One region of the Pararhizobium sp. LjRoot235 genome, then DNA from elsewhere that is predicted to be linked to it. Evidence: predicted binding sites of a transcription regulator. Region 1 holds the regulator's gene; each other region holds the start of a gene.
What was found. The regulator LexA, encoded in region 1, represses DNA repair genes until DNA is damaged. The targets are predictions, from matches to a motif close to TGTTCNNNNTGTGTTCNG.
Positions count from the first base shown of each region.

Region 2: the regulator LexA is predicted to act here: its motif matches at 1,513-1,530, upstream of ACSQ2Z_RS20415 (YifB family Mg chelatase-like AAA ATPase).
Region 3: the regulator LexA is predicted to act here: its motif matches at 1,807-1,824, upstream of ACSQ2Z_RS01985 (helicase-related protein).

Region 1 covers NZ_CAXUSP020000001.1:2,476,551-2,479,812, forward strand. The annotation lists tRNA gene ACSQ2Z_RS11840 (tRNA-Asn) at 1-30, opposite strand, end outside; gene ACSQ2Z_RS11845 (hypothetical protein) at 221-496, shown strand; gene ACSQ2Z_RS11850 (hypothetical protein) at 570-902, opposite strand; gene lexA (transcriptional repressor LexA) at 1,155-1,871, shown strand; tRNA gene ACSQ2Z_RS11860 (tRNA-Cys) at 2,128-2,201, shown strand; gene ACSQ2Z_RS11865 (hypothetical protein) at 2,494-2,712, opposite strand; gene ACSQ2Z_RS11870 (hypothetical protein) at 3,202-3,262, opposite strand, start outside.
Region 2 covers NZ_CAXUSP020000001.1:4,150,062-4,153,323, reverse strand. The annotation lists gene ACSQ2Z_RS20415 (YifB family Mg chelatase-like AAA ATPase) at 1-1,418, opposite strand, end outside; gene gshB (glutathione synthase) at 1,663-2,610, opposite strand.
Region 3 covers NZ_CAXUSP020000001.1:412,116-415,377, forward strand. The annotation lists gene ACSQ2Z_RS01985 (helicase-related protein) at 1-1,622, opposite strand, end outside; gene phbB (acetoacetyl-CoA reductase) at 2,325-3,050, opposite strand; gene ACSQ2Z_RS01995 (acetyl-CoA C-acetyltransferase) at 3,179-3,262, opposite strand, start outside.

The DNA of each region.
Region 1 (3,262 bases):
TCGAATGCTCTACCGCTGAGCTACCAGGGATCATCTGCGCGCTGCAGAAGTGAGGCTGCTAATACAAATGCTTTACCGATTTGCCAAGCGGTTTTTCAAAAAAAGTGCACAATCTTGTCTGACTGTGGAGAACTCCCCATCCGGGAAGGCCGCGCACTGGAAGAGCCGCACGCAAATCCGCGCTATGGTGTACGGCATCGAGAGCAAGGCAGGTGAGTTTATGGCAGAAGCGCAGAAAACGAAAAAATTCGGTATCGATGCGAGCAGACATGAACTCATTCTCGGGGCGTGGCGCCTGCGCCTGCCAAAGTCGCGGACCTTGCGTATCACCCTTGGCGCCGCGCTGCTCTTTGGCGGTATCCTCGGCTTCCTGCCGGTTCTGGGCTTCTGGATGGTGCCGCTGGGCCTGATCGTGCTGTCGCATGACCTCGCCTTCGTCCGGCGGCAGCGCCGCAAACTTTCCGTCTGGTGGGCGCGCAAGCGGCAGACGCCGTAAAATCTGCGCCACTCTGCAAGGGCCCGGCTGCAAGGGTCGTCGTAGGCCTTTATTCGATGAGGTGCCAATGGCCCTAGCCGCTGGAACCGGTTTGTGGGGTCGGATCCTTGTCGACCGGGGCCGGCTGCATCTGTTCCCCGGTCGCCGGAGCATTGTCGACGGCGCCCTGATCGGTGTCCTTGGCCGCCGGCGTGGTTTCCTCTATCCGTGTCGCCGCATCATTGTCGGTGCTTTCGCCGAATATCTCTGCGCCCGCCCAGGCAATGAGGGCAAGCACCAGGCTGGCGATGAGAACCATCAGCACCGGGCGGCCAAGCGGTCCTTGCCGGGCTTCGACACCGCTGATCTTCACCACCCGGTTCGTGTCTTCGGGCGAAATCTTGTTACCGCGTCCATTGACGACCATCCCTGCCTCCTGGAAGCAGACCGTGCCGCCGCCACAGGTTTCAACATGAGCGGAAAACGGCCGGACGGGGCAAATGTTCCGCTCAGCAAAGGCGGACATCGGCGGTGAGAGCGCTGAATGCCGGTTTTCGGCGCCGCAAGCCCAAAAACTCGCACCTTGAAAAGGTTCAACGAATTATGGGACTTGCGGAACACATATGGAACATATAGTGTTCGTTCTTGATTTGTTTCTCGATTTCCGGAGTGATCTTTCATGCTGACCCGCAAGCAACAGGAACTGCTTCTGTTCATTCACGAAAGAATGAAGGAATCGGGCGTGCCGCCGTCCTTCGACGAGATGAAGGACGCGCTGGATCTCGCTTCGAAATCCGGCATTCATCGGCTGATCATGGCGCTCGAGGAGCGGGGCTTCATCCGGCGCCTGCCGAACCGGGCACGCGCGCTTGAAGTCATCAGGCTCCCGGAGGCCTATTCCATGAGCCTGCAGCCCAAGCGCGGCTTTTCGCCGAGCGTCATCCAGGGCAGCCGCGGCGCTCCGCCGGCGCCAGTCGCCGCCAAACCGGTCGCGGCCAGCAATGAGAATAGCTCCGTCTCGATCCCCGTCATGGGGCGAATCGCAGCCGGTGTGCCGATCTCGGCGATCCAGAACAATACGCACGATATTTCTGTACCGCTCGAGATGGTCGGAACCGGCGAACATTATGCACTGGAAGTTCGCGGCGATTCGATGATCGAGGCCGGCATTCTCGACGGCGACACCGTCATCATACGCAATACCAACAGCGCCAGTCCCGGAGAGATCGTCGTCGCCCTGGTGGACGATGAGGAGGCAACGCTGAAGCGGTTTCGCCGCAAGGGCGCATCGATCGCGCTCGAGGCTGCCAACCCCGCCTACGAAACCCGGATTTTTGGTCCCGACCGGGTCAAGATCCAAGGCAAGCTCGTGGGCCTGATCCGACGTTACCATTGAGCGGCAAACCTGCGTCCGCGCGCCGGGGATACAGGCGGCTGATTTTCTTTGAAAATTGACGTTAGCGGGGGCCCGACAGTAGTCGCCGGCGGTTTGGTATCAGCAATGTGCGGTCTTTTCCTCGCGACGCGAACCGGCAACGGGTGGGAGACAGGTTTCTCCCATGAGAAAAAACTGGAATTCGGCCAAGGCGTCTTGCACTGGATGGGAAATCGGTCTAAACGCCCGTCACACGATTAAGAGATGATCGTTACGAGGCCTCGTGGCGGAGTGGTGACGCAGAGGACTGCAAATCCTTGTACCCCGGTTCAATTCCGGGCGAGGCCTCCAAAATTTTCCACAATATTCACAATTGGATAGGGTCGCCGCTTCAACCATGTTGGCAACCGTGTTCCATCACGCCGCCATGAACGGATATCGGCGTGATGTTTACGCCGATGGGACCGATAACGCGTGTCTCGCCGCGTTAAAAGAGCAATTCCGACGTTTCGCGAAACCGGTAAAAACGCGTTCCAAATGCGGCGCGGCGGCGCGCTGGCGATGACGATGCACTCCGGTTGAAACTCCGAATCAATGGCGACGAAATGCAGGAGAATTTAGCATTGCGGAATGCGGCCGGCGATCAATGATAGTAGAAGCATTCGCAATCGACCTTGCTGTCATCCGGCGCATTCCAGACGCGGACTGCCAGTTTCCTGGCCGTACCGGTCTCATCCAGCCGGAGGCCCAAAAGTGACACGGCCGCGAGTTTTGGATTGACCGCATCGATCTCGACCGTCGAGCCGACTTGATGGACGCCCTCTTTGGGCGTCCAGGTGAAAAACTGCACGCTGTAATGCATGGTGCTCTCCTTCACCGCGGATGGGTCAAATCCCAGTCCCAGACGGTACTGGACGATCCGGCAGGCAAACAGAAACGGCTCGCAACAACCGATGTGGTCTGCCTCTACCTCGAACCTAGCACGATTTGACGATCGAGTGAATCGTTATCGCGTGATTCCGGTTAGAAAGTTCCGCTCCAGCTCTCAAAACTTCGCGCTGCCGGACCACCCGCGCGGGTTAGTTCCCGCGGAACAACAGGCGCGAAATTGTCTTCGTAAAATCTCATCGGATTTGAGGATGACGGTGATGGAAAAGAGGGAGCCGCTGGGTCATATAGAAATTTCGTGGTTGCGGCGGAAGACGCGTCTGGCGCTGGTCGTCGGGGCAGCCAGATGCTCCAGGCATTCCACCCTGAAGGGATGCATGTATGTCACGCAGGATCGAACCGAGCGGCGAGTAATAGCACCGGCGTTCGCGCTGACTGGGTGTCGCGCCCGTCAGCATTTTCATTACCCCCCATTGGGAAAGCCTGATGCAGGAACGTCCAGCAATTCCGCGTACAAGATCAAT
Region 2 (3,262 bases), 1.7 Mb from region 1:
AGGACGCGGTGGTAGCCGCGCGCCGAAAATTTCATCTTTTCCGCGGCGTCGCGCAGCAATTGCAGGCCGCCGGCATCCGGCTCAGCCATCTTCTCGATCATGGATGTAGAGCAGCGCGCGTTCGAGAGGATGTCCGGCATGCCGAAGGCGATGAAGCGATCTGCCTGGATTTCGCGGGCACGGGCTACACGTCTTGCGACGACGGCACTCGACTCGGCCGGTGCCGGGCGGATAAGGTCGGCGGCGGTGACGGAGGGGACATCGATGCGGATATCGATCCGGTCCATCAGCGGGCCGGAAATGCGCCCCTGATAGTCGGCGACGCAACGGGGACCGCGGGCGCAGCTATGCCCCGGTTCGCCCGCCATGCCGCAGCGGCAGGGATTCATCGCGGCGACCAGCTGGATCGCGGCCGGATAGGTGACGCGGTGATTGGCGCGGGCGATGATGCATTCGGCCGTTTCGAGTGGCTGGCGCAGCGCATCGAGAACCTGTGGGGTAAACTCAGGAAACTCGTCGAGGAACAGCACGCCGTTATGGGCAAGCGAGGCCTCGCCCGGCTTGGCGCGCATGCCACCGCCGATCATCGCGGCCATCGTCGCCGAATGATGCGGCGTCCGGAAGGGTCGCCGGTCCGACAGCTTGCCGCCGGGCAGTTGCCCGGCGATCGAATGGATCATAGAGACTTCCAGCAGTTCGGCGGGCGATAGTGGCGGCAGGATGGAGGGAAGGCGAGCGGCAAGCATCGATTTGCCGGAACCGGGCGGCCCGACCATCAGGAGATTGTGGTTCCCTGCCGCTGCCACCTCCAGCGCCCGCTTGGCGCTTTCCTGGCCCTTGATATCGGCGAGATCAGGCATATTGGCAGCACTTGCGCGCACCGCCGGCTCCGGGCGGGAGAGAACCTGGGTTCCACGAAAATGGTTGGCGAGCGCGATCAGGCTGCGCGGAGCGAGAATATCTATCTCGGCACCCGCCCAGGCCGCCTCTGCGCCGCTGTCGGACGGGCAGATCAGCCCCTTGCCGAGGCCATTGGCGCCAATCGCGGCGGGCAGCGCGCCGGCGACGGCAGCGATCGTCCCGTCGAGATTGAGTTCACCGATAACGACGTAACCGCCAAGCGCATCCGCGGGAATGGCGCCAAGCGCCGCCATCAGGCCAAGCGCGATGGGAAGATCGAAATGGCTGCCTTCCTTTGGCAGGTCGGCCGGCGCGAGGTTGATGGTGACTTTCTTGGCGGGCAGCGACAGTCCAGAGGCATGCAGTGCCGCCTGGACGCGCTCCCGGCTTTCGGCCACTGCCTTGTCGGGAAGTCCGACGATCTGCATACCGACCTTGCCTGGCGCCACCATCACCTGGACGTCGACGGGCAGGCCTTCTATGCCCTGGAATGCAACCGTACTGACACGCGCGACCATGATTGCCCCTCTTACCGCGAGGCAGGCTCAACCCCTGCCACCACAACCTCTACCGGTTGTGTCGTGAAATCTTGCACGAATAGCGGAATAAAACAAGAACAATTATCGAACATGTCCAATGGCGATAATCGGCCAGGTTGAGGCAGGTTGCATTTCGCGAACGAAGCGGAACAACCGCGAACATCCGTGGGATGAGGCGGGCGTGCAACCGAGACATGCGAACGCCTCGGTTGGTTCTATTCTCTCAGGCGCGCTTGCGTTCGATCGCGTCCCAAAGAAGCGCGGCGATATCGGCGCCGCCGAACTTCTTCACTTCGCGGATGCCGGTGGGCGAGGTGACGTTGATCTCGGTCATGACGTCGCCGATGACATCTATGCCGACGAGCAGGAACCCACGCTCGCGCAGCGCGGGCCCGATGCGGGCGCAGATTTCCTTTTCCCGCTTGGTCAGTTCGCTCGGCTCGGGCTTGCCGCCGGCATGCATGTTGGAACGCGCGTCGTTTTCGGCCGGAACACGGTTGATCGCGCCGGCCGGTTCGCCGTCGACGAGGATGATGCGCTTGTCGCCCTTGCGCACGGCCGGAAGGTATTCCTGGGCGATGAACGGTTCGCGGAACATCTGGCCGAACATTTCCAACAGGGATGACAGGTTGCGGTCGTCGCGGGTCGAATGAAACACGCCGGCGCCGCCATTGCCATAGAGTGGCTTCAGGATGATGTCGCCCATCTCGGCGCGGAAGCTGGCGATCTCGGCCGGATCGCGGGTGATCAGCGTCTTCGGCATCAGGTCGGGAAATTCGGTGACGAAGATCTTCTCCGGCGAGTTGCGCACCCAGGCCGGATCATTGACGACGAGTGTCCTCGGGTGGACGCGCTCGAGCAGATGCGTCGAGGTGATATAGGCCATGTCGAAGGGCGGGTCCTGGCGCAAAAGCACCACGTCCATGGTCGACAGGTCGATGCGTTCGGCTTCGCCCAGCGTGTAGTGATCGCCCTTGACGTCGCGCAGCATCATCGGCTGCACGGTGGCGAAGACCTTGCCGTCGCGCAGCGACAACTGGTTCGGCGTGTAATGGAACAGCCTGTAGCCGCGCGCCTGCGCTTCGAGGCTGATGGCGAAGGTGCTGTCGCCAGCGATATTGATGCCCGAAACGTGATCCATCTGGATCGCGACATTGACGATTCTTGCCATGAGTCATTTCCTGTTGATCGTGGGCGTCGTTGAGAGAACCTGTCTATATCAAATGGCATCCGGGAAGCCAGACAGATTTCTACCGTCGTTTCCATCGAGCATGCCTTCCCGTTCACGCGGCGGCTTTTTCGCCCGTGGCTTGAAACATCTGCAGGTTCGCCGGCGACAAACGTCGGCGGGATCGGCCGGGGCACATCGGGTGCCTCAGATAGAATAGATAAATGACACGCGATGTGCCCCGTTTCAGTGTCTTTTACCGTCTTCTGCGCTTCTCCCTTGTGAGGAGAAACCTCCAATGCCCCGGCCCGGCCGCTTATCCGCCAGGCTTTTCAATGAGGCGGGGTCAGCCCTGGACCGTCAAAGACGGTGTGGCCACCCGGCACGCCCGGTTCATTTGCGAACCGGAGGAGAACCGCCTTTCACGCAGCCCCGGGGATTTCGCGCGCGTTCCGCCAAACCATCCGGGCACCAGCCCCACCTCGCCGGCAACGCAAACCGGTGTATCCGTGGTGGGACGGGAAGAGTATGGCACGGGTGCAAAGGGCGGGGATGGACGGGGATGAGTTTTCAGGCATTTTTGGAGCAAATGCCGTCAGCTGTTTCGAGGTGGTACAGGCGGCAGCTTTGCGCCATGAGCGGTCATCGCAGATGC
Region 3 (3,262 bases), 2.1 Mb from region 1:
GCTGCCCGTGCTTCGAATTCCAGCGCCAGCGCCTTCTGTGCGGCAGCCTGCACCGCGCGCGCGTCGAGACCGTCGGTCACTGCCGCCAGCGTGAAACGGAACCCGGCCAATTGTCCCACATGATGTCCTTCAACGAAGACATCGCCATTTACACTGATTTCAGCTTCCAGCATCGCATTCTCTCTCAGGCGCTTCATGAGCACAGATGTCCTGCGATCAACAAAGCGTTTCGTCAACCTTTCATGTAACGCGTCAGACAATCGATCTTCGATTTCCCGCGTCTTTTCTTGCCAGTGTGTCGGATCGGCAAGCCACCCCGGACGGTTGGATACATAGGTCCATGTCCTGATTTGTGCAATTCTCGCGGACAATGTGTCGATTTCACCATCCGTTTGGTCCGCGCGGCGAACCTGTTCGGCCATGAAATCTTCGTTCACTGTGCCACGCCGGACGAGATCGGCATAGATGGTCGATATCAGATCGGCATGTTGCGCCGGCGTTATGCGCCGATAGTCGGGAAGCGCACAGGCCTCCCAGAGCTTTTCTACACGCTCCGGTGTCGTTGCGACACCGGAGATTTCCGGATAATGCGAAAGATAATCCAGCGCCTGCTGGTCCACCGCCGGTAACGCCCGCGTCAGCCCGTTTACCGCCGGCGGGGCATCGAGGCTTTTCTTCAAGGCCGCAAGCGAGGCGAAGTTAAGCGCCTTGGAGCGCCATTGCAGCACCCGCACCGGGTCGAACTGGTGTGATTCGATGCGGTGGACGAGTTCGTTGTCGAACGGTTCTACTCGCGAGGTGACGCCGAAGGTGCCGTCGCGCAGGTGGCGGCCGGCGCGACCGGCAACCTGCGCCAGTTCGCCCGGGTTGAGATTGCGGAACTGATAGCCGTCATACTTGCGATCCTGGGCAAAGGCGACGTGATCGACATCGAGGTTCAATCCCATGCCGATCGCGTCGGTCGCCACCAGATATTCGACGTCGCCCGCCTGGTAGAGCGCAACCTGCGCGTTGCGCGTGCGGGGTGACAGGGCGCCGAGCACGACGGCAGCACCTCCCCGCTGGCGGCGGATCAGTTCGGCGATCGCATAGACCTCTTCCGCCGAGAAGGCGACGATCGCCGTGCGCTGCGGCAAACGGGTGATTTTCTTCGAGCCAGCATAGAGAAGCTGCGACAGTCGCGGCCGCTCGACGACGGTAATGCCCGGCAGCAGGTGTTCAAGGATCGGCCGCATGGTCGCGGCACCGAGAAGCAGGGTTTCGCTTCTGCCGCGCAGATGCATCAACCGGTCGGTGAAGATATGGCCGCGCTCGAGATCGCCGGCGAGCTGTACCTCGTCGATCGCCACGAACGCCGCCTTGGTCTCGCGCGGCATGGCCTCGACGGTGCAAACCGAGAAGCGCGCCATATGCGGCGTGATCTTCTCCTCGCCGGTGATAAGCGCGACATTGTGGGCGCCGACCTTTTCGACGAGGCGCGTATAAACCTCGCGGGCAAGCAGCCGCAGCGGCAATCCGATCACGCCGGATTCATGCGCGACCATGCGCTCGATCGCATAATGCGTCTTACCGGTGTTGGTGGGGCCGAGGACCGCGATCACGCCGCGGCCGCTCAAGATCATGGGTTGGTCAGGCACTGTCTCGATCCTGCGCACTTTCACTCTGCGAAGGCCATTCACGGCGGAAAAGCCGTTTCAACCGGCGCAGCACACATGCCCATACAACAACATAAACGCAAGGGTGCCGGAGCATGAAATACTGCAAATGGGGCTTGCTGTCTGCATTTCCACCCGCATTTGCCGGAATCGGAACAGCCATGGAACGAATCGGAGACGAATCGCTGACTCCCTCCGATTCATCTTTTGTTCACTGCTAGATATTGATTTTCTGAGCCGGATTCTCACCAGATGCTGAATCGTCATTTCCAGGCGAAAACGGGTGCGGACATTGGCTTCGGTCGCATCCTGCACTTCGTGAGATTCAGAATCCAAATAACTGAAAAATCAGAAAAATTTAACCAAGTCGACTAGTCAGTTCGCCGCGGCGCATCGATTGCCGATGCTGTGTTCAAAGGTCGAACGAATCGGCGACAATCGCGACGCTGGAAATGTCCCGAATTGTTCCCCACAAGATATGGTGGGAGTAACGGGTATTTAACATAGGAAAATTTGAGTCTTTTGCCAGATTCCCGTCGTGGCGTTAACTTTGCCTTCCGAAGCTGACAAACTCCCATCGTAGCGGAAACAAGTCGGAGACCAACGCAGCTTTGATAACGCGGAACGGCGCCACAAGGGCGCCGTTCGCAACAGCAGGAATCAATTTGATCAGACGAAGAACTGGCCGCCATTGGCGGAGATCGTCGAACCGGTGATGAAGCCCGCGTCGTCTGAGGCGAGGAACACGGCGATACGGGCGATCTCCTCCGGCTCGCCGAGGCGTCCGACAGGAATCTGCGGGATGATGCGTTCCGCCAGCACCTTTTCAGGGATGGCGCGGACCATTTCCGTGCCGATATAACCGGGGCAGATGGCGTTGACGGTGACGCCCTTGGCAGCGCCCTCCTGGGCAAGCGCCTTGGTGAAACCGAGATCACCGGCCTTGGCTGCTGAATAATTGACCTGGCCCATCTGGCCCTTCTGGCCATTGATCGAGGAAATATTGATCACCCGGCCGAAATTGCGGTCACGCATGCCGGTCCAGATTGGATGCGTCATGTTGAAAAGGCCGCTGAGATTGGTGTTGATGACGTCCTTCCAGTTCTCCGGCGTCATCTTGTGGAACATGGCGTCGCGGGTAATCCCAGCATTGTTGACGAGAATTTCGATCGGGCCGAGATCGGCCTCAACCGTGGCGATGCCGGCAGCGCAAGCCGCGTAGTCGGAAACGTCCCACTTGTAGGTCGCGATACCGGTTTCGGCGGTAAAGGCCTGCGCCTTCTCGTCATTGCCGGCGTAGTTTGCCGCGACCTTGTATCCGGCGCCCTTCAAGGCGATGGATATGGCCGCGCCGATGCCGCGCGACCCGCCAGTGACCAATGCTACTCTGCTCATCCGTCTCTCCCTGTTACCTCGTTCTTGGCCCGATGCCTGTGCTCGCAAGCGTAAGCACAATTCTCCCGGCTCTTGCGGTGAAGTCTGCTCCGGCCGCGGGGCCGGAGCGAATGCCTAACGGATAATTGTCACAGCCGTTCGACACACATGGCGACACCCATGCCGCCACCGATGCAGAGCGTTGCAAGTCCCTTGGACACGCCGCGACGCTT